Duganella zoogloeoides: one gene and its partner. The protein of the gene in region 1 interacts with the protein of each later gene in a pairwise test. Links are inferred from orthologs where the notes say so. Each region holds a gene or a part of one and is shown on either strand. Other genes may lie near its edges. The genes, in order: SR858_RS00925 and cheA.

Region 1 (11,695 bases):
CGGCGAGTTTTACACTGCCGTCGATGACGAACTGCAGGCCGACCAGGCTGCCGCCCGCCACTGGATGGAGCGCTACAACCGCAGCATCGGCCTGACACCGCAACAACATGCTGAACTGCTGCACGAAGGCTTGGGCGCCGTCGGCAAGCACTGCGTGGTGCGTCCGCCGTTCCACCTCGACTACGGCTACAACATCACGCTCGGCGACGGCGTGTTCATGAATTTCAACTGCGTCATTCTCGACGTGGTACAGGTGGAAATCGGCGACGGCACGCAGATCGGGCCCGGCGTGCAAATCCTCACCGCCGACCATCCGCGCGAACCGGCGCTGCGCGCCCAAGGGCTGGAGTTCGGGCGGCCGATCAAGATCGGCAAGAATGTCTGGATCGGTGCCGGCGCGCTGATCATGCCGGGCGTGACCATCGGCGACGATGCCCTGATCGGCGCCGGCAGCGTGGTCACGCGCGACGTTGCACCCGGCGTGACCGTGGTCGGCAATCCGGCGCGGCCGCGCTGAAGTGTCGCAAAATCATCTGCAATTCAATTTGTTTCATTTGCCCACCAGAAATTAATCAGCTAGACTGGCGGCGTTCGCTGTCACACTGCCGGTCTTTCAGACTACGCGCATGCAAGTCTACGGCCTTATCCCCGCCGCAGTGACCGAACCCTCCATGTGGCCCATTCCCCTGCCGCATCGCTGCCCACCGCCATCCCGGCGCACAGCGTAGAGACCGATTTTCCGCAACCGGCCGCCACGTCCCCTGGTCCGTTGCCGCTGTTGACATTGCAATCCTGCTTACGTTGACCGTATTTTGGCCTTGCGACACTTCTCGAATGGAACACACCATGTTTTCAAACCTCACTATCCGCACCCGCCTGATCGGGACCATGCTGCTGCTCGGCGCCTTGATGATCTTTATTGGCGTGCGCGGCATCTCGGCGCTGCACACCACCAACGGCGTACTCAAGGACGTCTACGAAAATTCCATGGTGTCGATGAAGGCCATTGCCGACACCCAGATCCAGATCGACCGCGCGCGCCTGTCGATCGACCGCGTGGCGCTCAAGCCGGACGCGGCCAATGCTGAAGAAACGCTGGCCCGCTCGCAAGGCTTCCTCGACGCCAGCGACAAAGCCTGGGCGCGCTATACCGCACTGCCTTTCGGCGACGGTGAAAAAGCGCTGGCCGACCAGACCGGCGCCGCGCGCACCGCGCTGATCAAGGACGGCATCCAGCAGGCATTCAAGGCGCTGCGCGAGAAGAACCAGCCGGAAATTGACCGCCTGATGCTCAGCGAAGTGACCCGCCTGTTCCGCCTGTACACCGACAGCGCCGAAAAGCTGTCCGTGTACCAGCTCGAATCGACTGCCAGGCAATACGAGGCCAGCCAGGCCGCCTACAACCGCAACATGACCTTCGCCATCGTTGCCATCGTGCTGGGCCTGGTCGTGGCGCTGGTGTCGTCGCTCATGCTGCTGCGCGCCGTGATGAACCCGCTGGGCGAAGCATTGAAGCACTTCAACGCCATTGCCGACGGCAACCTGGCCAATACCATCGACCTCGGCCGCCAGGATGAAATGGGCGCGCTGATGACCGGCCTGCACCAGATGCAGGACCGCCTGGCCGACACCGTGCGCAGCGTGCGCGACGGCAGCGACGCCATCGCCACTGCCAGCAATGAAATCGCCGCCGGCAATATGGACCTGTCGCGCCGCACCGAACAGCAGGCCGCAAGCCTGGAGGAAACCGCGTCATCGCTGGAGGAACTGACCTCGACCGTCAAACAAAATTCGGACAACGCCCGCCAGGCCAACCAGCTGGTCGGTTCCGCCTCGGACATCGCCGTCAAGGGGGGCGAGCTGGTCGCGCGCGTGGTCGATACCATGGCCTCAATCACCGAATCGTCGGACAAGATCGCCGACATCATCGGCGTGATCGACGGCATCGCCTTCCAGACCAACATCCTGGCGCTGAACGCGGCCGTGGAAGCGGCCCGCGCCGGCGAGCAGGGCCGTGGCTTCGCGGTAGTGGCCACCGAAGTGCGCAACCTGGCGCACCGCTCGGCCAGCGCCGCCAAGGACATCAAGCAGCTCATTACCGATTCGGTGGAAAAAGTGGGCACCGGCAGCGCGCTGGTGAACGAAGCGGGCACCACCATGACGGAAATCGTCAGCAGCGTGCGCCGCGTCACGCAGATCATGGGCGAGATCAGCTCGGCCGGCCGCGAGCAGGAACTGGGCATCGAGCAGATCAACACCGCCGTGGCCGAGATGGACACGGTCACCCAGCAAAATGCCGCACTGGTGGAACAAGCCGCCGCCGCTTCGCAAGCGATGCAGGAGCAGGCAGTCAAACTGGCCGAGATGGTGAGTGTGTTCCAGGTGGCTGGCAGCCCGGCTCGCGCGTCAACAGCATCGCGTCCGGCAGCAGCCAAAGCAGCAGCCCCAGCCACCCGCCCTGCGATTACCAAACCGGCAGCCAGGCCAGCGGCCAAATCGCCAGCATTAAAACTGGCCGACAAACCCGCCCGCACCAAACCCGCCGCCAGCAGCGACGGCGACTGGGAAGAATTTTAAAGTTCAGGGTCAGTGCCTAATGCCGTTAAGTTAAGCGAAAAGTCTTAATTTTGTTTGCTTAAAAATGTCGTCCCTGCGCAGGCGGGGACCCAATTTGGCAGGCGTTTCCGGGGATTTTGCAGAACTTGGGTACCCGCCTGCGCGGGTACGACGGCTATGCGGAGCTTAACTTAACGGCATTAGTAACGGCATTAGGGTCAGTGCCGACATTTGGACACGGGCCCAACCGCTATAGGGCTCAGTTCGTGTCCGAATGTCGGCACTGACCCCGAAGTTACCAACCCATTTTTTGGCGGACAAACGCCGTCAGCTTGGCGGCATTGGCCTGGTGGTGTTTCACGCGCGGGTGTTTGTCGTAGCCCGTGTAGTCGAAAAACAGCGTGTCGATGCGTTCATCCTGCTCGGCGCGTAGTTGCGCCACCGCGCTGCTCACGTAGCCGGGCCACTTGCTGCCCGGGCTCACCGCGTCCATGCTGCCCAGTGCGCAGATGATGTAGGCGCGCGGATACTCGGCGCGGATCTTTTTCACCAAATCCTTGTAGGCGGCGATGCGCTGCGCGTCGGTCGGGATTGGCTTGAGCCGCTGCTCGCGGTCGATCAGCCATTTGTCGTTCTGGAACAGGTTGATCACCACCACGTCCGGCGTCCACTGGCTGAAATCCCAGCGGCTGTCGTTGTTGCCCACCGCGCTCAACTGGTCGTAAAACTGCGGCATGATGAACGGGAACCAGCTGATCATCACGCCGATGCCGCTTTGCGACACCACGTGCATTTCCGCGTCGAGCGCGCGCGCGGTGATGGCGTCGTACGCCATGAAGTTGTTCTTGTCCTTGAGTTCGTGATCGGGGCCGTCGTCGGGCGCCTCGTTGCCCATGCCGCTGGTGATCGAGTCGCCAAAAAAGGCGATGCGGCGCGCCTTGCGCGGGGGCGGCGCCAGCAACCTGGCGCCGTCGGCCAGTTCCAGGCCACGGAACACGGTCGCGCCCTCCTCACCCTCGGTACGCTTGGTAATCAGGAAGCGGTGCGGACCGGCCGGCAAGCCGGTCGCCACCGGGTAAGTCTTGCCGCCCTTGGCGGCGCTGATGATCACCGGTTTATCGAGCTTGCCGTCAATAAAAACGTTGAACCAGTTCTTGCCGTATTGGTCATCGAGCGTGACCGCCAGGCTGCTGCCGGTGAAGTTGCCTTCGATGCTGGTGCCGGGCCACGAGATCACCGGCGCCGCCTTGTCGGCGAAGTCGATGCGGCCCGTGTATTGCAAGTTGGCGTCATCGGCGCCGACGGCCACGGCGGCCCAGGCACTGCTGGAAGCGACCAGCGCGGCCAGGCCGGCGGCGCGGAAGAATTGCCGGGTCAGGTTCAACATGGTCAGTCGCGGCGCAAAATAAAACAGGTGGCGGTGGCGTGGGCCAGCAGCTTGCCGTCGGCAGTCTTGAGCGTGCCTTCGGACACGCCGAGGCTGCGCGAGAGGTTGATGATCTTGCCTTCGACGATCAAGGTTTCGCCCTTGGGTACCGGGCGGAACATTTTGACGCTGAGGTCGGTGGTGCCGTAGCCCACGCCCGCTTCCAGCATCGAGTGCACGGCGCAGCCGGTGGCCGAGTCGAGGATGGTGGCGGCAAAGCCGCCGTGGATGCCGCCCATCACGTTGATGTGGCGCTCGTCGGCGCGCGCGGTGCCGAGAATGTAGCCGGCCTTGGCCTCGGTGATTTCCATCGGCATGGTGTCGGACATCGGTGGGCGGGGAAACTTGCCGTCTATCGCTGCCTGCAGCAATTCCAGGCCGGTCATTTTTTCGGGATGCATCGGTAATTCCTTCGGTAAGGATGGGCTTGGCAGCCACTATAGCGAAGCGCCTTGCGCTCTGCTAGAGGCACGCCTCGGATGCCACCAGCGAAATATGCCGACCGGCATATGCCGTACACCCCGAGCGGCAGATTTTAGGCGTGGACGGCGCATCCATACTGTGTTCTGTCGGCAGCAAATCGAACGTATGCCGGCAACGACCGCAGGAACCCCTGCTCTACCACTCAAAGGATTTCATCATGTTCAAGACCTTCCGCAAAGCCGCTCTCGCAACCACCCTGGCAACGGGCCTGGCCGCAGCACTGCTGGCTGGCGGCGCCCACGCCGCCGGTACCAAGGCTGCCCCGTACGGCACCATGGCGCCAGCCACCGCCGCCGAGCGCCACGTGGTGATCACGGAAAAAACCCGGGCGGTCAACGTGAACAACGGCGAGACCGTGGAGTTTCGCGTCAACGGCCAAAGCTTCACCTGGCACTTCCAGACGCTGCGCGATGAAGCCCGCTTCGACCTGTCCAAGATCGCGCCAAGCGGCATGATCAACCACAAGGTCACGGTGCACGTGGCGTCCCACCCGCTGTACCGCGGTTAAAAAAAGGCGCCGCTCGCAGCGGCGCCTTATCAGACATCGAGGCTATCAGTGATCGCTGATGGCCTTGCCGTGCTCGCGTGGCACGTAGTGGTACGTGCGCAGCTTGTGCTGGATGTCGATCTCGGGATTTTTCAGCATGCGCAGCATTTCTGCACCCGCCAGCAACACCGGACCGTAGCCGTGCATGGCATCGACGCTGGTCGGACGGTTGTAGTAGTAGATGTGGTCGCTGGCGAACGTGGTGCCTACGCAAGTGCCCTCGACTTGACCCTTGGCGTTGATGCGCGTGCTCAGGCCTACCCAGCCAGCCTGGGCAATGGAGCCGTAGGTGGTCGGGCTGATCCAGCCTTCGTTGATCGCATGGGCAAACACGTACACAAAGATGGCGGTGGCCGAAGTTTCCAGGTACGAGTCGTTACGGTCGAGCATCTGGTGCCACAGACCGGTGCCGGACTGGGTTTCGGCGATGCCGTGCAGGCTGGCGCGCAGTTGCGCCAGCACCTTGTTGTATGACGGATGGTCTTTCGGCAGCACGTCGAGCAGGTCGCTCATGGCCAGCACTGCCCAGCCGTTGGCGCGCGCCCAGTAGAAGCGCGGCGCGTCCGGGTTGTTGGCGTTCCAGCCGTGGGTAAACAGGTTGTTCTGCTTGTTGTACAGGTGCTCGGCCATGGTCAGCACGTTCGAGGCGGCATCGTCGAACCAGGCTTTGTCGCCGGTCAGGTGGCCCATCTCGGCCAGCGCCGGAATGCCCATGTACATGTCATCGGCCCACAGCGACGACGCTTGCGGACGCTTGCGCGCGAACGTGCCGTCGGCCAGGCGGTACTGCTGCTTTTGCACGTAGCCGCTGCAGGTGTCGATCATGTCCTTGAGGTCGGGACCGACCTTGGCGAAGCGCGCGCGCACCAGCGCCGCGCACATCGAGCCGCTGTCGTCGAGCGACATCGGCTGCAGGAAACGGGTGAAGCTGTTGGCACGGCCCAGCTTGAACTGGTCTTCCTGGGCGCGGAAGTACGGCTTGCTGTCCTTGAAGAACTGGAAGTGGCGGCGCGTCATGTCGGTGTAGCGCTTGTCGCCGGTCACTTCGGCAGCCTTGATCAGGCCCGAGTGAATCACGCCCATCTCGTAGACCATCAGGCCGAAATCGTTGGACGACGGCTCGAACACGGCGCCAGCGACAGGTTTTTTCAGGTCGGTGACCGGCTTGCCGGTGGCCTTGTCGATGATGCGGGTGGGGGTGATGCTGTCCACGTAGCCGCGCACGCGGTCGAGTGCGCCGGTGATCTCGGCGGCGGTAGGCTTTTTGTAGGGAACCGGGTACGTGCCTTCGCTCGTATCCTTGAGGTTCTTGTTGTCCGTGTTGCGGAAAGATCCGCCAGGCTGGATGTCGAGCGCCGTGGCGGCATGGACGGCCCCGGAGGCCAGGATGGCGGTCAGCAGCATCGCCAGGCGGCTTGAAACGTGTGTCATCGTTTACCCTTTTTTAATTGTGAATTGAAGTCTCCACCAGGAAGGCTATGGAAGGTAAACGATTTCGTCAAGTTACTTTTTCACTTCCTGCATGGTCCAGCCTTGTTGCCTGCGTAGAAACTCGCTGATCGAATCGACGGTCACGGTATTGATGCGGCCAGCATAGCGCAAGTTATTCGGATGGTCATCGAACGCAACATTGGCCTTGAACATGCGCCCGCCTAGCCGCTTGAGGGCACCGATACGCATTTCGCTGGGGCGGTAACCAGCTGCCTGCAACCACTGCTGCGCTTCCTGCCGGGTTGCGACCCGCCCCTGGTCGGCCGCAGCATGCGCCAGCACTTCCAGTATCCACTGGTTGGAGTTCTGGTAGGTGGTGGCAAACGGGTAAGCCACCATGCTGTAATGCGGCTGGTGCAAGCGTTGCAGTTGCACCGTATCGCGCAAGGCCAGTGTCAGGCGCTCGGCAGCTGCGGCCGGGGGGACCAGGATCAACGCGTCGTAGCTAAAGGGCCCCTCGAGAAAGAAATTGGCCAACCCATCGACCCACAGGCCAGACGCTGCGGTGCCGCATTCGTTGAGCAATTCATACACCCGCCATGGCTGCCCGGGTCCGGCACGATACGCCAGGCCCGCATGCGAGTATTTCAGCCCGTAGGCGGACAGGTCTTGTCCCTGGCGCGCGATCAGCGCCACGTCGCTGCCGGTGGCATTCAATGCGGCCTGCAAGCGCGCCCCCGTTGCCAGCCCGTCGCGCAAAGCTTCGAAACTCATCGCTTGTTCTTCACACGCGCGGCCGGCATGGGCCGGCATGGCGCAGACCGCCCACAGCACCATCGCCAGCAAAGCCGCATGGCGTCGCGCGCTCATGGAGCTGCCAGCCGTTGTTGTGACAACAACGCTTCACCCAAGGCATTCGGGATGAAGGCCAGTACTTTTCCGGATGTTACTAAAATAGTGCCGCTGCTTTCGCTTACCACCTCGACCATGGCGCCGACGGCCAGGCCCACTGCATTGACGGCCTGAGCGCCGAGAGTGACCGAATACTGGCCAGCCGATCCGACCGCCGTCAAAAATATCTCGGACATATTTTCGTTGTGCACCAAGCCGCTGACGACCAACGAAGCGCCACTGACCAAGATCACCGGTCCGGCCGAGAGCGCGGCGCCACCTTGCGCGGAGCCTACCGCCGAGACAACCGGAGACGCCACGATCGACAGCGTACCGATAGAGAGATTGCCGGACAAATCGCGCAGCAGCGACGACGCGCTTGCCCCGTGCGATGCCGCTAACAGGCCAAGTATCACGGCCATCCTGAAAAAGATGCTCGGTTTCATGGTATCTCCTAGGTAAATTTCCAAATCGCAAAGAAGGTCCAGCGTAGTAGGGGCGAACTGCACTCTCCTGTATCTGCCTCAAGCCAAGCGTGCGCAGCGCTGGCGCGAAATCAATTTCAGCTACACTTGTTGGTCCCCGCTTCCAGTGTCCCTGCACATGCCCGAGAAGAATCTGCCAGAACTGATCACCCTGAAACGCCTGATCGACGCGGGCGGCAAGCATATGCAGGTGGACACCCATTGCACCGTCTCCATGGACGGGCGCGACTTTCCCGTGTATTCGATCGCGCTGGGCAATCCCAGCCTGGATGTGCCGGCACTCGGATTCTTCGGCGGCATCCACGGCCTCGAGCGCATCGGCACCCAGGTCATCCTGTCGTTCATGGAAAGCATCCTGGCGCGGCTGCGCTGGGACAGCACACTGCACCAGCAGCTCGAATCGATGCGCCTGGTCTTCATGCCGCTGGTGAACCCCGGCGGCATGTGGCAGGCCACGCGCTGCAATCCGCAGGGCGTCGATCTGATGCGCAATGCGCCACTGTCGGCCGTAGACCGGGTGCCGTTCATGCTGGGCGGCCAGCGCTACAGCCACCACCTGCCCTGGTACCGCGGCCCTGCCGGCGCGCCGATGGAACCGGAAAGCCTGGCCGTGTGCGACGTGGTCGAGCGCGAACTGCTCACCCGCCAGTTCAGCATGGCGCTCGATTGCCACTCGGGCTTCGGCCTGCGCGACCGCATCTGGTTTCCCCATGCGCACACGGCCGCGCCAATCGCCCACCTGGCCGACATTGGCGCGCTCGAAGAACTGTTCAGCGAGAGTTATCCCAACCACAACTACGTGTTCGAGCCGCAGAGCCGCCAGTACCGCACCCACGGCGACCTGTGGGATTACCTGTACCTGAACGGCACCAGCTACACCGAGCGCACTTTTTTACCGCTCACGCTGGAGATGGGGTCGTGGCTGTGGGTCAAGAAGAACCCGCGCCAGCTGTTCGACCGCGTGGCCATGTTCAATCCCACCGCCGCGCACCGGCTGCAACGGGTGCTGCGCCGCCACCTGATCTGGTTCGATTTCCTGATGCGGGCCGTCAACAGCCACGGCCGCTGGGTGCCGGAAGGGATGGCGCGCAAGCAGCAGCGGCGGCGTTCGCTGACGCACTGGTACGGAGCGTAATCCGATGCTCACCTGGATCCTGCTGCGCGGCCTGATACGCGAACAGCGCCACTGGGGCCGCTTCCCCGGCCAACTGGCGCGGGCGCTGCCGGGCGCCACCATCATCACCCCGGATTTGCCCGGCAACGGCGTCCATCACGCCGCCATCAGCCCGACTTCGGTGGCGGCGATGGTGGAAGCGTGCCGCGCCGAGCTGCGCGCACGCGGGGTACGGGCACCCTACTCGCTGCTGGCGTTGTCGCTGGGGGGCATGGTGGCGGTGGAATGGGCCAGCCGCTATCCGCACGAGATCGACCGCGCGGTGCTGATCAACACCAGCATGCGGCCGTTCAGCTGCTTCCACCAGCGCCTGCGCTGGCGCAACTATGGCGCCATCGTGCACATGCTGGCGGACGGCAGCGTGGAGGCCCAGGAACGGCTGATCCTGCGCCTGACCAGCCGCCATGGCGACAATGCCGAACGCGAGGGCCTGCTGCGGCGCTGGCTCGGCTACCAGCACGAATTCCCGGTCAGCCGCCGCAACGCGCTGCGCCAGCTGGTGGCGGCAGCGCGCTTCCGTGCACCGGCCGCACGCCCCGCCCTGCCGCTGCTGGTGCTGTCCTCGACCGGCGACCAGTTGGTCGATCCGCGCTGCTCGCAGCACCTGGCGCAAGCGTGGCGGGCCGAGCACCGCATCCATCCCAACGCCGGCCACGACCTCCCGCTCGACGATGGCGAATGGGTGGCGCAGCGGGTGGCCGCGTGGGTAGCCGCCGGGGACATCGCCGCAGAAGCGCGGTAAAATACCGGCCCTATGAGCACCCTGATCCTCCCGGCCAACGCGCGCCCGGCATTCGCCTGCCGCCCGCACTGCGGCGCCTGCTGCACCGCGCCCTCCATTACCAGCCCGATTCCCGGCATGCCAAATGGCAAGCCGGCTGGAGTGCGCTGCGTGCAGCTGGGCGACGACCAGCGCTGCCTGATCTTCGGCCGCCCCGAGCGGCCGGGGTTCTGCGGTGGGCTGCAGCCATCGGAAGAAATGTGCGGGTCGAACCGGGAACAGGCAATCTCGTGGCTCAATGAACTGGACCGCGCAACCACGCCGGACAGGCGATAAACTCGCCCGCTTTGAAGACGTGCCGGAAGCCGGGCCGACGTCTGCTCAACGCTGTCTCGAGTACTGGCGAGAAAGCGTCAGTGGCATGCTTTCTCGCCATTCCTTGATTAACGCTATTTTTTGTTGATGTCGTCTGCCGTCAGTGGTTTAACTGGGGCAATACCGCCACCTCTTGCGCTCCAGGTGGTGGACGTGTCGGCGCGCGTGGCGTTGACACAGTTTGGCGTAGCAGCGAGCTCACCGGGATTGGATTTGCACTTGGCCAAAACCTCAGCGCGTTCAGTCTTGTTGGCCTTGTACCATTCCACGGTTTGAACCACTTCAGGCGGTTTCTCGCTTTTGCAAGCTGCCAGCATTAACAGCGGGGCCGCGACGACCAGCACAATACTAATTTTCTTCAAGTGATTTCTCCTGATGTGCAACGTTCACATTATCGAAACTTGTCAGACCATGCACGCGCAGCCTGAACATAAAAAACCAGCGCAGGACGGCGGAGGGAATTGGCCAAAAACGATCATTCGTGGCCATAACGACAATCTTAGCATGTGGTTACATTGACGGCGTTCCACTAATCCGCTAGCGTGACACCACCTTCCCGACCGAGGCACCACATGACCAAACTGATACCCGTGTCGGCACTGATATTGCTGGGCACTGCCTGGGTGGCTGCTGCGCTGGCAGCCTCTCCGGTGGCGCCGTCTCGCAAGGCAGAAGCCACGATCCGCTACATCCACAAGGTGGAAGACGCCCCCGGCGAGACCTCGGTGTCGCGCCGCTCGGGGTTCCAGGAGGCGATGGGGGCGGCGCTGGCGCGCCAGCTCAAGCGGCCGGTGCGCTTCATGCCGCTGCCGCGCAAGCGCATGATGGGCGCGCTCGAAGCGGCCGAGGGCGATATCGTGTGCGGCTATTCGCCGGCCTGGTTCCAGGGCAAGGTCGATTGGACCCGCCCCTTCATTCCCACGTCCGAAGTGTTGATCGCCTCGCGTCATGTGCCGCCGCCAGTCTCGCTCGAAGACATCCGTGGCAAGACCGTCGGCACCGTGCTGGGCTTTAACTATCCGCAAGTGCAGGGCCGCCTCGGCGACGGTTTCGTGCGCGACGACGCGCCCTCGCTCGAACTGACCTTGCGCAAATGGCAAGGCGGTCGCTTCGATTACTTCCTCGCCACCGGCGTCACGGTCGAGCGCCAGTTTGCCAGCGGTGAGCTCGATGCCGGGTTCAGCCAACTGGTCATCAGCGAGGAAAAGACCGGCTGCGCGATTTCCCGAAAAGGAAACTTGCGCGTGGGCCAGGTCAACGCAGCCATCGACGCCATCGAAAAAAGCGGTGAACTGACACGTTTGCTGCGGCTGCGCTGACGTATCTCTTGATGTGCGGATGCTGCAATGCGGCGGTTCCGCTCTCCCGGCGTCACGCGCTTGGAACCGTTCGATATTTCCGCAGCGCACCATTCAACATTACCGCTTAGTCAGATTGCAAATAGTGCACGCCGAACATGGTAAGCTTCGCCCCCGGTGCCTCGGCATTTGCAGCCATTCCCCTCACTTCCAACCCTTTATATACTTAACTTCATGGATATTGTTCTCGTCATTAAAGCCATCATCATGGGCGTGGTTGAAGGTCTTACGGAATTTCTGCCGATCTC
Region 2 (16,956 bases), 3.7 Mb from region 1 along the record:
ATCGCGTAATTCGCTTTATTACCTTATCTATCAGCAGCCGGGAGCCCAGATCATGACCAAGAAAAGCGTAGTCTCCGAAGCCCAGGAAATCCAGCTGGCAATCGAACTGATCCAACTGGGCGCACGCCTGCAGTTGCTGGAATCGGAAGTGTCGCTGTCGCGCGAGCGCCTGCTCAAGCTCTATAAAGAGCTGCGCGGTGTGTCGCCACCGAAAGGCATGCTGCCGTTTTCGACCGACTGGTTCCTGACCTGGCAGCCGAACATTCATTCCTCGCTGTTCATCAATATCCACCAGTTCCTGGTCACCCACGCTGGCGCTTCCGGCATCCAGGCCGTGATGAAGGCTTACCAGCTGTACCTCGAACAAATGCCGCCGGCCCCGGGCGAAGAGCCGCTGCTGTCGCTCACCCGCGCCTGGACCCTGGTGCGCTTCTTCAGCAGCAAGATGCTGGAAACCGCGCCGTGCAATAAATGCCAGGGCAAATTCGTGGTCAACGCCATGGACCTGCACGGCAGCTACGTCTGCGGCCTGTGTCACATGCCTTCCCGCGCCGGCAAGACCAAGGCCGCGCAAAAAGCGCGCGATGCCGAGCTGGCCGACGCCGACGCCTTGGCCGCCTGATCCGGCAGCCAGTCTTTACTGTCGTACCTGCTACTTGCCCAGCCCATCCTACCTCTCCCGACTGGTCCGCACGCCCGCCGTGCGGGCCTTGCTGGTCCAGTGCGGCGCCGCGCCGCTCACGCTGGCGCTGGTATACCTGCTGGCCTCGCTGCGCCTCCCCTGGTTTTATCCCGTTAATTATCTGACCGTCGCCGTCATCCACGGCCTGGTTGCGGCTGCCATTACCTGGCGCGTCGGACTGGCGCCGTGGTGGCGCGTGATCGAGTTCCTGTTTCCGCTGGCGGTGCTGGCAGCGCTGGCGCTGCAATTGCCGTCGTGGATCTTCCTGCTGGTGTTTGTGATCTTGCTGGGCTGGTACTGGTCCACCTTCCGTACCCAGGTGCCTTATTACCCGTCCAATCCCGCCGTGTGGGATGCGGTGCGTCAGCAGTTGCCGCCGCCATCGACCAGCGGCAAGCCGCTGCGCGTGATCGATATCGGCAGCGGTCTCGGTGGTTTTGTGTTGTACCTGGCCAGGGTGCGGCCCGATATCGAGGTGGTCGGTATCGAGCTGGCGCCGTTTCCCTGGTTGTATAGCTGGCTGCGCGCGCGGCTATCTGGCAGCCGGGCCCGGTTTATCCGGGGCGATTACGAACAACTCGATTTCGGCCAGTTCAACCTGGTGTTTGCCTACCTGTCGCCGGCCGTGATGGGGGCATTGTGGCGCAAGGCCGAGGCGGAAATGTGTCCTGGTGACACTTTAATAAGCTATGAGTTTGCAATTGAGGGCCGCATGCCCGAACTCGTCATTCACACCACAAACGGGTCAACTCCCCTCTATAAATGGTGCTTTTAAGCATCATTAGGCGTTATTCGCTTGCCCGGGGGCACTCAGACACGCTATTGTAGTTCTACACGTAAATTTTATGAAATCGGGCCGCCGCAAGTTAATGTTTTGGCCCTTTTTCTTTTTCGGGAGTCTTACTTGTTTGTCATCATCGGTTATGTAGTCATCATGGTCGGCGTCTTTGGCGGTTACGCCATGGCGGGCGGGCACCTGGCTGCGCTGTTCCAGCCGCTCGAACTGGTGATGATCGGCGGCGGCGCTTTTGGCGCCTTCATTGCCGGTAACAATGCCAAGACCATCAAGGCGACCATGGGCGCCTTGCCCAAGCTGCTCAAGGGGTCGCGCTTCAATAAAGACCTGTACATGGAGCTCATGTCGCTGATGTTCGACGTGCTGTCCAAGGTCCGCAAAGAGGGCCTGATGTCGATCGAAGGCGATATCGACAGCCCCGAACAAAGCCCTGTCTTCTCCAAGTACCCGAGCGTACTGGCCGACCATCACATCGTCGAATTCATCACCGACTATCTGCGCCTGATGGTGTCCGGGAATATGGATGCGTTCCAGATCGAAAACCTGATGGACAACGAGATCGATACCCACCACCACGAGGGCGCCGCACCGGCCCACGCGATTGCCCGCCTCGGCGACGGCATGCCGGCTTTCGGTATCGTGGCGGCGGTGATGGGCGTGGTCCACACGATGGAAAACGTCGGCTTGCCGCCGGCCGAGCTGGGCATCCTGATCGCCCACGCACTGGTTGGTACCTTCCTCGGTATCTTGCTCGCGTACGGCTTCGTGGCGCCGCTGGCCAGCCTGCACGAACAAAAGCTGGAAGAAGAAACCAAGATGTACCAGTGCGTCAAAGTCATCCTGTTGGCCAGCCTGAACGGCTATGCGCCGGCGCTGGCCGTGGAGTTCGGCCGCAAGGTGCTGTACTCGACCGAGCGGCCGTCGTTCAGCGAGCTGGAAGACCACATCAAGAAATCGAAATCGAAGTGATGAATTTTCTGATGCTGGTCCAATTAAGGAACTGCCATGGCTGAAGAAGGCTTACGGCCCATTATTGTCAAACGGATCAAGAAGCACGGCGGCGGTCATCACGGCGGCGCGTGGAAGATCGCCTATGCCGACTTCGTGACGGCAATGATGGCGTTCTTCCTCTTGATGTGGCTGCTCGGCTCCACCACCAAGGGCGACCTGAACGGCATCTCCGAATATTTCAAGACGCCATTGAAGGTGGCGATGCAGGGCGGCTCGGGCAGCGGCGACAGCAGCTCGGTGATCCAGGGCGGCGGCACCGACCTGACCCGCAAGACCGGCCAGGTCAAGGCCAGCGACAATCCGACCGAACAGAAAACCTACAACCTCAACGCGGCCAAGAAGGCGCTCGAGGCCGAGGAAAAAGAGCGCCTGAAAAACCTCAAGCAAAAGATCGAGCAAAAGATCGACGCCAACCCGGTGCTGACCAAGTTCAAGAACCAGCTGCTGCTCGATATCACCAGCGAAGGTTTGCGGATCCAGATCGTCGATGAACAGAACCGGCCGATGTTCAATTCGGCGCGCGCCGAGCTGCAACCGTATTTCAAGGAAATCCTGCACGAGATCGGCTTCGTGCTGAACGACGTGCCGAACCGCATCGGCCTGACCGGCCACACCGATTCCACGCCGTACATGAGCGAGACCGGTTACAGCAACTGGGAATTGTCTGCCGACCGCGCGAACGCCTCGCGCCGCGAGCTGATCGTCGGCGGCATGGCCGATGCGAAAGTGCTGCGCGTGGTAGGGCTCGCTTCTGCCGCCAACCTCGACAAGGCCGATCCGTTCAACCCGATCAACCGCCGCATCAGTATCCTGGTGATGAACAAGCGCACCGAGGAAAGCGTGATCCGCGATGGTGGCCGCCAGATCGAGGTGGGCGCGGAGGAGGGCACGGTCGAGGAGGCGCCGGCAGCGCCGCCTTCGGGGCCGCCGGTGCGCAAGTAACGCCAAAGTAACGCCAACGTAGCGACAACGCAGCAAGCAGTAATCACGAGACTTATATGACGAGAAAAAAAATCCTGGGGTCGCATGTCAAACGCCTGATGTCGGGCGTGTCCGACCACGGGCGCAAGCATCTGACCGAGGTCGAGACCGACCTGATCCAGACCCGGCTGCTGCTGGAGGAAGCGATCGACAAGCTCTCCTTCAACTTCATGGCCATCCACCAGGCGGTGGCGGGTGAACAGCCCACCATCCAGAAGCTGCTCGACGGCGCCGACATCACGGCCGAGCAGCGCACCCAGCTGGAAGCGCTGCCCAGCCAGGTGGGCGGTTACGTGAACGCGGCCGTGGTCAGCCTGCAATTCCAGGACATGACCAGCCAGTTGATCGACCGTACCCTGAAACGGGTGACCGGCCTGCGCGAGTTTCTCGGCACGCTGGGCGAACATGGCGCCGAGATGGTGCCCGAGAGCGATAACGAACAGATCGTCGAATTGCTCGGCAAGGTGAGCATGGCGCTGGCCATCCAGAGCCTGGAATTGCGCAGCGTGCTGCGCAAGGCCGTACACCAGCAACACATGGAGAGCGGCGACATCGAACTGTTCTAAGGGCCCCCGGCCCGGAACACCGCCGATACGATAGCAACAAGCCGGAGCTCCGGCAACACACAGTGAGAACCAAGATGGCCAAGACAATACTTGCAGTTGATGATTCCAGTTCCCAGCGCCAGATGGTGGCCTTCAGCCTGAAGGCGGCCGGCTACGACGTGGTCGAAGCCGTGGACGGCATGGACGGCCTGGAAAAAGCCAAGCTGCAACAGGTCGACATGGTGTTGACCGACCAGAATATGCCGCGCATGGACGGCCTGGAACTGATCAAGATGCTGCGCCAGCTGCCCAGCTACGCCAAGACCCCGATCCTGATGCTGACCACGGAGTCGTCGGACGAAATGAAAAACAAGGGCCGCGCTGCCGGCGCCAATGGCTGGCTGGTCAAGCCGTTCGATCCGCAGCGGCTCAACGAGGTGGTGAAGAAAGTCATCGGCTGATCGGGCGCATGCAATGATGCTGAGCGAACTTTACGGAGTATCACCATGACCATCGATATAAGCCAGTTTTTCCAGGTCTTTTTCGATGAGGCCGAGGAACTGCTGGCACAAATGGAAAGGTTGTTGCTGGCCGTCGATATCGATGCCCCCGACGCCGAGGATCTCAACGCCATCTTCCGCACCGCCCACTCGGTCAAGGGCGGCGCCTCCACGTTCGGCGTGACCGACATGACGGAAGTGACGCACATCCTGGAGACCCTGCTCGACCGTATCCGCAAGGGCGAAATGGCGCTCACGTCCGAACACGTCGATGCCTTCCTGGCCGCCAAGGACATCCTCAAGATGCAGCTGGACGGCCATCGCCACGGCAGCGAAGTGGACCAGGACGCGGTCGGCAACATCCGCATGGTGCTGCATTCACTGACGGAAAACGTGCCGGTGGCGGCGCTGGCCCACGTGGTCGTGCCGTCGTTCGGCAGCGCCGAGGTCAAGGTGGTCGATCACAGCGGCGGCCGCCGCTACCGCCTGGAGTTGCCGGTAATGGACCACCGCGAGGTGACCGCGCTCGGCGCCGAGCTCGGTTTGATGGGGCACGTCTCCATCACGCCGCTCGACAAGGACCGCAACGCCATGGTGGTGACCACCCACGAGAGCCTCGACGATATCATCGCCATCTGCTCGTTCGTGCTCAACCCCGAAGACATGACCGTCACCGAGTTGCCGGCGCTCGACGCCGCCCAGCAGCAGCTGGAAGACGCGGCCCGCAACAAGGTCGAGAGCGAGCTCGGCTACGGCTTCTTCGACGCCGTGCCGCTGCACCCGGACAGCGCAACCGCTGTCGGCGGCGGCAGTGCCGGCGAAGGCTACGGCTTCTTCCAGCCGCTCGAAGAAATTCGCGCCAATGCCCAGGCTGCCAGCGACGACGCGCGCGGCTACGGTTTCTTCCAGCCACTGGAACAGATCCGCGCCGCTGCCGGCATCGTCAGCGACCCGGCGCAGGTGCTCGAGGACGAGAAAAAGGCCGCGAAGAAGGAAGAGAAGGAAAAAGAAAAGGCGGCCCACGGTCCGGGCGCGGAATCGTCGTCGATCCGTGTGTCGATCGAAAAAGTGGACCAGCTGATCAACCTGGTGGGCGAACTGGTGATCACGCAGGCCATGATCGAGCAGCGCGTCGATACGCTCGACCCGATGAAGCACGAGCGCCTGCTCAACAGTGTCAGCCAGCTGACCCGCAATACCCGCGATTTGCAGGAAGCGGTGATGTCGATCCGCATGATGCCGATGGACTTCGTGTTCTCGCGCTTCCCGCGCATGGTGCGCGACCTGGCCGCCAAGCTCGGCAAGAAAGTCGATTTCATCACCAACGGCGCCGCCACCGAACTCGATAAAGGCTTGATCGAACGGATCGTCGATCCGCTGACGCACCTGGTGCGCAACTCGATCGATCACGGCATCGAAATGCCGGACGTGCGCCGCGCCGCCGGCAAGAGCGATGCGGGCCGGCTGTTCCTGTCGGCGTCGCACCAGGGCGGCAACATCATCATTGAAGTGTCTGACGACGGTGGCGGCTTGAACCGTGAAAAAATCCTGGCCAAGGCCGCGCAAAACGGCTTGGCCGTGAGCGACAGCATGAGCGATGCCGAGGTGTGGCAGCTGATCTTCGCGCCCGGTTTTTCCACCGCCGAAACCGTCACCGATGTGTCGGGACGCGGCGTGGGCATGGACGTAGTCAAACGCAACATCACCGCCATGGGCGGCGTGGTCGATATCCGTTCGGCCAAGGGATTCGGTACCACGATCTCGATTTCGCTGCCGCTGACGCTGGCGATTTTGGACGGCATGTCGATCAAGGTGGGCGAGGAGGTGTACATCCTGCCGCTGGGCTTTGTGATCGAATCTCTGCAGCCGACGCCGGAAGATGTCAAGGAAATCAGCGGCAAGGGCCGCGTGATCAAGGTGCGCGGCGAGTATCTGCCGCTGGTGCCGCTGTACCAGATGTTCGATATCGTGCCGCGCTTTACCAACCCCAGCGAGGGCATCGTGGTCATCATCGAGACCGAGGGCCGCAAGGCCGGGCTGTTCATCGACGACCTGGTGGGCCAGCAGCAGGTGGTGGTCAAGAACCTGGAATCGAATTACCGCAAGGTGGCCGGCATTTCCGGCGCCACCATTTTGGGCGACGGCGGCGTCTCCCTGATTCTCGACGTTGCCGCCCTGATACGCTCGTCGCGCCAGCTGGCCGACGAACAGATTTTTTCGTAGAGAGGAATTACCATGTCCGACGCATTGACCACAGGCGCCAACGAGATCGCCGGCCACGAATACCTGGCGTTCAAGCTGGGTACCGAAGAATACGGTATCGACATTCTGAAAGTGCAGGAAATCCGTGGCTACGAGGCGGTCACCCGCATCGCCAACGCGCCCGAGTTCATCAAGGGCGTGATCAACCTGCGCGGCATCATCATCCCGGTGGTGGACATGCGCATCAAGTTCAACCTGGGCGAGCCGATCTACGACCAGTTCACCGTGGTGATCATTTTGAACATCAACGGCCGCATCGTCGGCATGGTGGTTGATTCGGTGTCCGACGTGACCACCCTGACGCCGGAGCAAGTCAAGCCGGCGCCCGAGATGGGCACGGCGTTCAGCTCCGACTACATGATCGGTCTCGGCACCATCGACGAGCGCATGCTGATTTTGGTAAATATCGACAAATTGATGTTGAGCCCCGACATGGGCTTGATGGAACAAGTGGCGGCCTAAACCCAGCCCCAAAGCGGTACGCGTCCCTGCCCGCGGCGCTCCCCACAGAGGGCGCGCCAGAAGAATACTTATCACCACCGCGTGGACGTCTCCGGTGGCGCAAACCAACGCAGCACACGGGGGAACAGAGATGAATTTACGCGATGTAACGATCGGTACGCGCCTGCGTATCGGCTTTGGGGGCATTTTGGCCATCCTGGTGGCCATGGTCTTGCTGACCAACTACCTGAACTACAACAACAGCAAACGCCTGGAAGACGGCCTCACCGTCGCCAGCGCCAAGAGCTTGCAAGCGAGCACCATGAAAAGCGCGATGCTCGAGACCGGCATCGCCATGCGCAATATCGGCCTGCAATCGGACGTCAGCCTGATGCAGAAGGAAGAGCAAAAGGTCAAGGACCAGCGCGCGCTGTACGAGAAAGCACTGAACGACCTGAAAGCGCTGGGCTTGTCCAGCGAAGAGCAGGCCGTGCTGGCCGAGATCAGCAAGCTCGACGGCCAAACCGATAGCGCCTTCAAGGAAGCGCTGGCGCAAATCCTGGCATTCAACACCGAAGGCGCGGCCAAGATCCTGTCGGGCCGCATCGACCCGCTGAACCAGCAGACGCTGGGCCAGATCAACAAGCTGGTCAACCTGCAACTGGCCAGCTCGAACGACGTGATCGGCAGTTCGGAAGGCGCCGTGCGCTCGCTGATGTACCTGCTGTTCGGCCTGGGCGCCGTGGCCGTCGCCCTGGGCGTGGTGTGCGCGGTGGTGATCACCCGCTCGATCACGGTGCCGCTGGCCGGCGCGGTGGTGGTGGCGCAGCGTGTCGCTTCCGGGGAACTGAGCTCGGAAGTGGTGGTCGTGGGCCGCGACGAAACCAGCGAACTGCTGCAAGCACTGCACGACATGAACCACAGCCTGGCCACCACGGTGGGCGAGGTGCGCGCCGGTTCCGAACTGATTACGACTGCCGCGCATGAAATTGCCGCCGGCAATGCCGACCTGTCGGCCCGTACCGAGACGCAGGCGAGCTCGCTCGAAGAAACCGCGTCGTCGATGGAAGAGCTGACTTCGACCGTCAAGCAGAACGCCGACAACGCGCGCCAGGCCAACCAGCTGGCGGTCTCGGCATCGTCGGTGGCGGAAAAGGGCGGCAACGTCGTCTCGCAAGTGGTCTCCACCATGGGCTCGATCAAGGAAAGCTCGAGCCGCATCGTGGACATCATCGGCGTGATCGACGGCATCGCCTTCCAGACCAACATCCTGGCCTTGAATGCCGCCGTGGAAGCTGCCCGTGCCGGCGAACAGGGCCGCGGCTTTGCAGTGGTGGCGTCCGAAGTGCGCAACCTGGCGCAGCGCTCCGCTGGCGCCGCGCGCGAGATCAAGGAACTGATCAGTGACTCGGTGGACAAGGTCGATGCCGGCAGCCGCCTCGTCGATGAAGCGGGGCAGACCATGGAGCTGGTGGTGACGTCGATCCGGCAAGTGGCCGACATCATGGGAGAGATCACCGCCGCCACCCAGGAACAAAGCCACGGCATCGAGGAAGTCAACCAGGCCATCACCCAGATGGACGAGATGACCCAGCAAAATGCCGCGCTGGTGGAAGAGGCGGCCGCTGCCGCCGAGAGCATGCAGGAGCAGGCCGAGATCCTGGCGCGCGCCGTCAGCATCTTCAAGCTCGCTGATAATGGTGGCCGCCGTGCCGCCTACGCTCCGGCTGCTGCACCGCGCGCCGTCCCGGTTGCCGCTGCCAGCAAGCCGGCTGCCAAACCGGCGGCCCGCCTGGCTGGCGCTGCTGCCCCCAAGCCGGCCGCCAGGCCTGCGGCGGAGGAAGCGGCCCCCAAGGCCGCACCAAAAAGCACACCGAAACCCATCGCCAAGCCCCAGGCTGACGAGTGGGAAGAGTTTTAAAGCTAGCATCAATGCAACATCAAGGACACACCATGCCGCACAGTAAAGACACCGTTAAAGAGTTCGATTTCAATGCCCGGGACTTCGAGCGTGTGCGCGGCCTCATTTATAAACGCGCCGGTATTTCGCTGGCCGACAGCAAGCAGGAAATGGTGTACAGCCGCCTGGCCCGCCGTTTGCGCGCCACCGGCATCGCCTCGTTCGCCCGTTACCTGGACGACCTCGAAGCGGGCCGCCTGGGCGAGGAGTGGGAAGCGTTCACCAATGCGCTCACCACCAACCTGACGTCGTTCTTCCGCGAGGCGCACCACTTCCCGCTGCTGGCCGATCACGTCAAGGGCAAGCGCGAGACGTTGAACATCTGGTGCTCGGCCGCGTCCACCGGCGAGGAGCCGTATTCGATCGCCATGACCGTGTGCGAAGCGTTCAATACGCTCACGCCCAACTGCCACATCATCGCCACCGACATCGACACCAATGTGCTGGCCCACGCCGCCAACGGCGTCTACACGATGGACCGGCTCGACAAGATGAGCCCGGAACGCAGCCGGCGCTTTTTCTTGAAGGGCAAGGGCGAGCGCGAAGGGCAGGCCCGCGTGCGCCAGGAATTGCGCAACATGATCACCTTCAAGCCTTTGAACCTGCTGGCCGACAGCTGGCCGGTGAGCGGCCAGTTCGACGTGATCTTCTGCCGCAACGTGATGATTTATTTTGACAAGGACACCCAGCGCAAGATCCTCTCGCGCTTCGTGCCCCTGATGAAGCCCGATGCGCTGCTGTTCGCCGGCCACTCCGAGAATTTCCTGTACGTCTCCGACGCGCTCAAGCTGCGCGGCAAGACGGTGTACGAGCTCGACGACAAACACCGGACCGCCGCCAAGGCGCCGGCCCGACCCTAGAGAGCTGCCATGGACCTCGAACAATTTGCCACGAATCTGTACTACGACCGCACCTTCGACTGCGAAGCGGCCAAGATCCTGCCGGGAGAATACTATTTCACCAACAAGGACATGCTGATCGTGACCGTGCTGGGCTCGTGCGTGTCGGCCTGCATCCGCGACCGTACCACCGGTCTTGGCGGCATGAACCACTTCATGCTGCCCGATGGCGGCGGCGACGGCAGCCCGGTGTCGGCCTCGGCGCGCTACGGTACGTACGCGATGGAAATCCTGATCAACGATTTGCTCAAGGCCGGCGCCAAGCGCGAAAACCTGGAAGCGAAAGTGTTCGGCGGCGGCGCCGTGCTGAAAGGCTTTACGGCCATCAACGTGGGCGAGCGCAATGCGGCGTTCGTGCTCAGCTTCCTCAAGACCGAGCGCATCCGCGTGGTGGCCGAGGACCTGAACGACATCCACCCGCGCAAGGTGTATTTCTTCCCGCGCACCGGCAAGGTGCTGGTGAAAAAACTGATGCAGACCCATAACGATACGCTGGTCAAGCGCGAAGTGGAATACGCGAGCCGCCTGAAGAAAGCGCCGGTGGGTGGCGAAATCGATTTGTTTTAATGTGTAGAAAGCAACCGTATGAAGATCAAAGTTCTCATCGTCGATGACTCCGCGCTGATCCGCAGTGTCATGAGCGAGATCATCAATAGTCAACCCGACATGGAGGTGGTGGCGACGGCACCCGATCCGCTGGTCGCGCGCGAATTGATCAAGCAGCACAACCCGGACGTGCTCACGCTCGACGTCGAGATGCCGAAAATGGACGGCCTCGACTTCCTGGAAAAGCTGATGCGCCTGCGGCCGATGCCAGTCGTGATGGTGTCGTCGCTGACCGAGCGCGGCTCCGAGATCACCATGCGCGCGCTGGAACTGGGCGCGGTCGATTTCGTCACCAAGCCGAAAATCTCGATCCAGGCTGGCATGCGCGAATACACCGACCTCATCTCCGACAAGATCCGCGCTGCCGCCAAGGCCCGCGTGCGCGCCCGCACCTTGCCGCAACCGGGCGCCGCTGCACAGGGCAGCACGCCGTTGTCGGCGCTGCGCAATCCGCTGTTGTCGTCGGAAAAGCTGATTATCGTCGGCGCTTCCACCGGCGGCACCGAGGCAATCCGTGAATTCCTGATGCAGATGCCGTCGGACTGCCCCGGCATCCTGATCACCCAGCACATGCCCGAAGGCTTTACCCGCTCGTTCGCCAAGCGGCTCGACTCGCTGTGCAAGATCTCGGTGCAGGAAGCGCAGGGCAACGAACGCGTGCTGCCCGGCCACGCCTACATTGCGCCCGGCCACTCGCACCTGTACCTGACCCGCAGTGGCGCCAACTACATGACCAGGATCGACCAGGCCGAGCCGGTCAATCGCCACCGGCCGTCGGTGGACGTCTTGTTCCGCTCGGCAGCGCAGGCGGCCGGCAAAAACGCGGTGGGCGTGATCCTGACCGGCATGGGCAAGGATGGCGCAGCCGGCATGCTGGAGATGAAGAATGCCGGAGCGTATAATTTCGCCCAGGACGAGGCCAGTTGCGTGGTGTTCGGCATGCCGCGCGAAGCGATCGCGATCGGCGCTGCGCACGAGGTAGGCGCCCTGACGGCGCTGCCCGGCATGGTGCTGGGTTACCTGGCGCAGCACGGCATGCGCGCATTGCGGGTGTAAAAGGCGTAATTGTGGTTGCAGTGACGTTTTACTGCGACTTTGTTCGCCTTGGAGCAACGAAAATGCTATCCTACAACTTGCTTGGAGTTTGTAGGCAATATTAACAACCGCGTAAAGAAACAACGGAGTAATTCATGGCTGATCCAAAGATGAAATTTTTAGTTGTTGACGATTTTTCGACGATGCGTCGCATCGTCCGAAATCTGTTAAAAGAACTGGGTTATGCCAATGTCGATGAGGCGGAAGACGGCGTCATGGCGCTGGCCAAGCTGCGCGCCGAGTCGTTCGACTTCGTCGTCTCGGACTGGAACATGCCAAACATGGACGGCCTGACGATGTTGCAAAACATTCGTGCCGACCCCGCACTGGCCAAGCTGCCGGTACTGATGGTGACTGCCGAAGCCAAGAAGGAAAACATCATCGCTGCCGCGCAAGCTGGCGCCAATGGTTACGTGGTCAAGCCGTTCACCGCCGCCACCCTGGACGAAAAGCTGAACAAGATTTTCGAAAAGCTGGGCGCGTAATACCTTAGTGGTCGGGCCTGGCCCGGCTACGCTCGACAGCCTGCCCACGGACGGCCATGCACCACACTCATTTCCTGGTTCGCGAGCCGTTGCTCGACCCGCAGCAGCGGGTGGTCGGGTATGAGTTGACCTGGAAGCAGCCTGTGCAGGCCAGCGGCGTTTCTGCTGCGCCGGTCGTTGCCCTCGAGTCCCTGCTGAACTTTGTCGCCAGCCACGTGATCGGTGGCGAAGACGGCGAGACCTGGCTCCTGCTCGATAAAATCCTGTTCCTCGAAGCCGTGCCCGAGATGCTCTCGGCCGATGCGCTGCATCGCATGCCGCCCGCGCGCACGGTGCTCTCCTTGCCCGCCGCCACGCTGGCCAATCCCGATACCTTGCAAGCCGTGCACGCGCTGCGCGCCGGTGGCGTGGGCATCTTGCTGCGCAACTTTGCCCGCGCCCCGGCCGGACTGCGCCTGGCCTCGCTGGCCTCGTTCGTGGAAGTACGCTTCAGTGGCGCCAACGTGGCCACCCAGGCGCGCGCGTATGCGGCGCTCAAGCAGTCGGGACTGACCATGGTGGCGCGCCCGGTCAGCAACTGGGCCGACTTCGACGCCTGCGCCGCACTGGGCCTGAATGCCTTTGTCGGCAAGCTGCACCTGACACCGCGTCCGGGCAACACCGCACGGGGCCTCAATCCGGCCCAGGCCATCATCCTGCAACTGATGCAGATGGTCAAAGAAAACGCCGACCTGGCCCAGATTGAAGCTGCACTCAAGCGCGACCCCACGCTGTCGTACAAGCTGCTGCGGTTTATCAATTCAGCCGGCTTCGGCGCCGGGCGCGAGGTGCAGTCGATGCGCCAGGCCCTGACCTTGCTCGGCTATTCGCCGCTGCATCGCTGGTTGACGTTATTGCTGGCAACGGCCAGTACCACCGGTTACTCGCCGGTGCTGCTGGAAACCGCCGTGGTGCGCGGCCGCCTGGCCGAACTGCTGGCGCGCGACACGCTGGGCAAGAGCGAGGCCGAACAGGTCTTCGTGGCAGGCATGTTCTCGCTGCTGGACCGCTTGCTGGGGATGACGATGGCGGAAGTGCTGGAGACCATCCAGCTGCCCGAGGGGGTAGTGGAAGCGTTGCTGACCCGCAGCGGGCGCTACGGGCCGTACCTGGCGCTGGCCGAGGCGTGCGAGCTGAACTCGGACCTGGTGGCAGCGCTGGCGATCGCGCTCAAGCTGCACCCGGAGGAAATCAACCAGGCCCATTTGCAGGCGCTGGCATGGGCGCAGCAGATGGCGGTCTGAGACCGCCATCTGCAGGATTAAATTTCCAGGTTGTCGATCAGTCGGGTAGTGCCCAGCTTGGCTGCCGCCAGCACCACCAGCGGCGCGCCTTGCGCCAGGTCGCCCGCCGACGGCGGCTGCAAATCGATGCGTTTGCGGATCGACACATAATCGGGCTGCCAGCCGCGCTGCGCCAGGTTTTCCATCGCCTTGTGCTCGACCTGGAATACGTCCAGGTGGCCGGCGCGAATTTCTTCGGCCACGAAGTTCAGCGTCTGGTACAGCGCCGGCGCCTCGGCCCGCTCGTTTTCCGACAAATACATATTGCGCGACGACAGCGCCAGGCCGTCTTCGGCGCGATAGGTTTCGGCGCCGATGATCTCGGTCGGCAGCGCGAACTGGCGGCTCATATTACGCACCATCATCAGCTGCTGGTAATCCTTCTTGCCGAACACGGCCACCTTGGGCTGCACGCACGAGAACAGTTTCAGCACGATGGTGGTGACGCCGGTGAAGAAGCCGGGGCGGAACTCGCCTTCGAGCGTATTGCCCAGGTCGGCCGGTGGATTGACGCGGAATTCCTGTGGCTCCGGGTACAAATCCTTTTCGGTCGGCGCGAACAGCACATAGACGCCTTCCTTCTCCAGTTTTTCCACGTCGGCCTGGAAAGTGCGCGGATACTTGTCGAAGTCTTCGTTGGGGCCGAACTGCAGGCGGTTGACGAAGATGGACGCGACCACTGGATCGCCATGCTTGCGCGCCAGGCGCATCAGGGACAGGTGGCCCTCGTGCAGATTGCCCATGGTGGGAACAAAGGCGGTACGCAGTTGACCGCTGAGCTGGTCGCGCAATTCTTCAATGGTGGTGATGATTTTCATGGGTCATTTCGGTAAACAATTCAGGCCGGCGCATACGCCAGCCGGACATAGATCGGTGCGAACGGTTCGGCCTGGGTGATCTCGATCAGCGTCTCCTTGGCCAGCTCGAGCAGGGCGACGAAGTTGACCACCACGACCGGCACGCCGCCGGCCACGTCGAACAGGTCCGCGAACTCGACAAAGCGGGTCGATTGCAGCCGGCGCAGGATGCCCGTCATGTGCTCGCGCACGGACAGTTCTTCGCGGCTGATCTTGTGGTGTTGCGTGAGCCGCGCGCGCTTCATCACGTCGAGCCAGGCTTGCTGCAAATCCAGTGGCGCCACGTCGGGCAGCACGGTCACCAGGCTTTGCTCGATATGAATCTGGGTGCGCACGAAGTCGCGGTCGAGCTGCGGCAGCGTATTGAGATCGTAGGCGGCCAGCTTGATCTGCTCGTAGTCGAGCAGGCGCCGCACCAGTTCCGCGCGCGGATCGTCCGCTTCGATGTCGAGGTCGGTCTGTCGCTGCGGTAGCAGCATGCGCGACTTGATTTCGATCAGCATGGCCGCCATCAGCAGGTACTCGGCCGCCAGTTCCAGGTTGGACTTGCGGATCTGGTCCACGTACTTCAGGTATTGCAGCGTGAGCTGCGCCATCGGTATGTCGAGGATATTGAAATTCTGCTTGCGAATCAGGTACAACAGCAAGTCCAGCGGGCCTTCGAATGCATCGAGAAATACCTCGAGCGCATCGGGCGGAATGTACAGGTCATTGGGCAGCGTGAGCAGAGGTTCGCCGTACAGGCGCGCAAAACCGGACACATCGGCCGTTAGGGCCGCTGTGCCTGCCTCAGCCGCCGTGGCCGGTGCTGGTTCCGCTGCTGATTCTGGCAACATGCCTGCCGCCTTGAAGCGATCAGAGCTTGTTCTGGTAGACGTAGGCTTGCTGCTTGACGGCCGACTTCAGCTGGCGCTCCTGCTCGTCGAGCGAGATCGGCGGACGGTCCCACAGCAGGGCGCGGCCCTGTTGCTGACCAGCTTCGATCGCCGGATTCTTCGCTTTCAACTCTTTGATGAACAGCGTGTGGTCGGATTCGTACATCGAATGTTGTTTAGAGAGTTTCATATCGTCCGTATGAGTGGATTAGCAATGGCTATTTTACCGCGCCACAGCGTCCCGGGGCGAATTTGATTACCGGCGCTGCGATCATTGGCGCCTGAATGCAAAAAGCCGCGCCGGTTGCCCGGGGCGGCTTTGCAAGACCGGGATGCCGCGGTTTAGCGCACCATTGGACGGACATTCGGAAGGGCGCAATCGGCTTTTGCCAGGCGATTGTCGTGCTTGCCTGCGTGGGCAGCGGTTTGTGCTGGCGGCGTGGCGACGGCAGCGTCAACGCAGTTCACATCCTTGGTGTACTGGGCGCTGGCCATTTTGGCGTCCTGGCGGGTCTGGTAGCGTTGTTGCGGATCGGTCTGGGTGGCCGCGTGGCTCGGCAGGGTCGGGTGCAGTTCACCGGTGGTGGACGCGGCTTGCAGCGAGGTGGTGCTGATCGGCGCGGCTTCCTGCGGACTCAGCTGGTTCGGCGTCAGCGCCGAATTTTGCGCAAAGACGCTGGCGGTCATGCACAGGGTGGCGATCAGGGCGGTCACTTTGGCGGTAGTCTTGGTGTTCATGTCAGCTCCTCTTGTTGCATTGAATGAGGCTTGATTATTTCATTCGATAGCAAGTTCAGCCGTAGGACACACGCTCATGCCCGCGTCGGACGGCAGGGCGCCGGGTTGCCATCCTGGTCCCATTGCGTGATACCGCCCCTGTCGCACTTGCTGGCGCGACAGGAGCGGTCAAGGATTACCCGAGCAACCCTGGCTTATGGGCAAATCCCCACCTTGTAGTATGCCTCGGCAGTCTGCGCCAGGGTGCTGCGGAAGAACAGGCTCGACAGCCCCATCAGGTCGTTCGAACCGTTGGCGTAGGCCAGGCCGAACTTGTTGGTGGCGCGGCCTGCCTGCACGTGGGCGTAGTTGCTGGCGGTGACCGTGGTGCAGGTCCAGCCGCCGTTGCCGGCGCTGGTGGTGACCGTCAACGGCGCCGACTGCGCGCTTTCGCCGCCGTTGCCTACCGACGTCACCGTGATGGTATAGCTGGTGTTGGCAGTGAGGGCGCCGACGGTGTAGCTGGTGCCGGCGACCGGTGACGACGTCACGCGCGAGCCATTCACGTACACGTTGTAGCCGGTGGCGGCGCCGGCAGCGTTCCAGGTCAGCGCCACGGTGGTGTCGGTGACGGCGCCGGCGGCGATGCCGGTGGGGGGCGTTAGCGCCGGCTCGCTACCGACCGAGAACTGCGTGATATTGCAGGCAGCCGACGTGCGGTTGGCGGTGTCGGTGGCGGTCACGGTGCCGCTGTAGTTGCCGGCAGCCAGGTTGTAGGTCTTGTTGAAGTTGGCGCCGCTGCCCGCTGTGCTGTCGTTGACGGCAGTGGGGCCGCTCAGCACGACCGTGTAGTTGCTGACGTTGCCGGTGGCCGCGCCGCTGACGCTGGCGCTGGTGGTGCTGATGGCGGCAGCCGAGCACG

What was found.
Region 2: the proteins of SR858_RS00925 (region 1) and cheA interact in binary tests that used the Escherichia coli proteins (3 or more experiments, as listed by UniProt). The link is inferred for Duganella zoogloeoides from one-to-one orthologs.

The regions. Positions count from the first base shown.
Region 1 is NZ_CP140152.1:189,796-201,490, reverse strand. The notes cover bases 221-3,211. They hold SR858_RS00925 (methyl-accepting chemotaxis protein), read left to right. Parts: upstream 221-846; coding sequence 847-2,577; downstream 2,578-3,211. Other genes in these bases: SR858_RS00920 (GDSL-type esterase/lipase family protein), read right to left, coding at 2,852-3,211; SR858_RS00930 (sugar O-acetyltransferase), read left to right, coding at 221-517. Also shown: more of SR858_RS00930, read left to right, coding at 1-220; more of SR858_RS00920, read right to left, coding at 3,212-3,943; SR858_RS00915 (PaaI family thioesterase), read right to left, coding at 3,946-4,383; SR858_RS00910 (CzcE family metal-binding protein), read left to right, coding at 4,623-4,973; SR858_RS00905 (glycoside hydrolase family 88/105 protein), read right to left, coding at 5,019-6,443; SR858_RS00900 (DUF2145 domain-containing protein), read right to left, coding at 6,516-7,313; SR858_RS00895 (hypothetical protein), read right to left, coding at 7,310-7,780; SR858_RS00890 (M14 family zinc carboxypeptidase), read left to right, coding at 7,938-8,954; SR858_RS00885 (alpha/beta fold hydrolase), read left to right, coding at 8,959-9,735; SR858_RS00880 (YkgJ family cysteine cluster protein), read left to right, coding at 9,748-10,050; SR858_RS00875 (EexN family lipoprotein), read right to left, coding at 10,164-10,451; SR858_RS00870 (substrate-binding periplasmic protein), read left to right, coding at 10,662-11,408; SR858_RS00865 (undecaprenyl-diphosphate phosphatase), read left to right, coding at 11,622-11,695. UniProt on the Escherichia coli protein: Receptor for the attractant L-aspartate and related amino and dicarboxylic acids. Tar also mediates taxis to the attractant maltose via an interaction with the periplasmic maltose binding protein. Tar mediates taxis away from the repellents cobalt and nickel.
Region 2 is NZ_CP140152.1:3,890,950-3,907,905, reverse strand. Bases 4,184-7,129 are described here. They hold cheA (chemotaxis protein CheA), read left to right. Parts: upstream 4,184-4,521; coding sequence 4,522-6,738; downstream 6,739-7,129. Other genes in these bases: SR858_RS17205 (chemotaxis protein CheW), read left to right, coding at 6,751-7,129; SR858_RS17215 (response regulator), read left to right, coding at 4,184-4,476. In the rest of the region: flagellar transcriptional regulator FlhD, read left to right, coding at 1-9; flagellar transcriptional regulator FlhC, read left to right, coding at 53-622; SR858_RS17235 (class I SAM-dependent methyltransferase), read left to right, coding at 657-1,457; flagellar motor stator protein MotA, read left to right, coding at 1,587-2,447; flagellar motor protein MotB, read left to right, coding at 2,484-3,431; SR858_RS17220 (hypothetical protein), read left to right, coding at 3,488-4,036; more of SR858_RS17215, read left to right, coding at 4,111-4,183; more of SR858_RS17205, read left to right, coding at 7,130-7,239; SR858_RS17200 (methyl-accepting chemotaxis protein), read left to right, coding at 7,370-9,139; SR858_RS17195 (CheR family methyltransferase), read left to right, coding at 9,172-10,038; chemoreceptor glutamine deamidase CheD, read left to right, coding at 10,048-10,644; SR858_RS17185 (protein-glutamate methylesterase/protein-glutamine glutaminase), read left to right, coding at 10,663-11,739; chemotaxis response regulator CheY, read left to right, coding at 11,874-12,263; SR858_RS17175 (EAL and HDOD domain-containing protein), read left to right, coding at 12,320-13,546; panC (pantoate--beta-alanine ligase), read right to left, coding at 13,564-14,403; SR858_RS17165 (segregation and condensation protein A), read right to left, coding at 14,424-15,278; and 3 more genes. UniProt on the Escherichia coli protein: Involved in the transmission of sensory signals from the chemoreceptors to the flagellar motors. CheA is autophosphorylated; it can transfer its phosphate group to either CheB or CheY.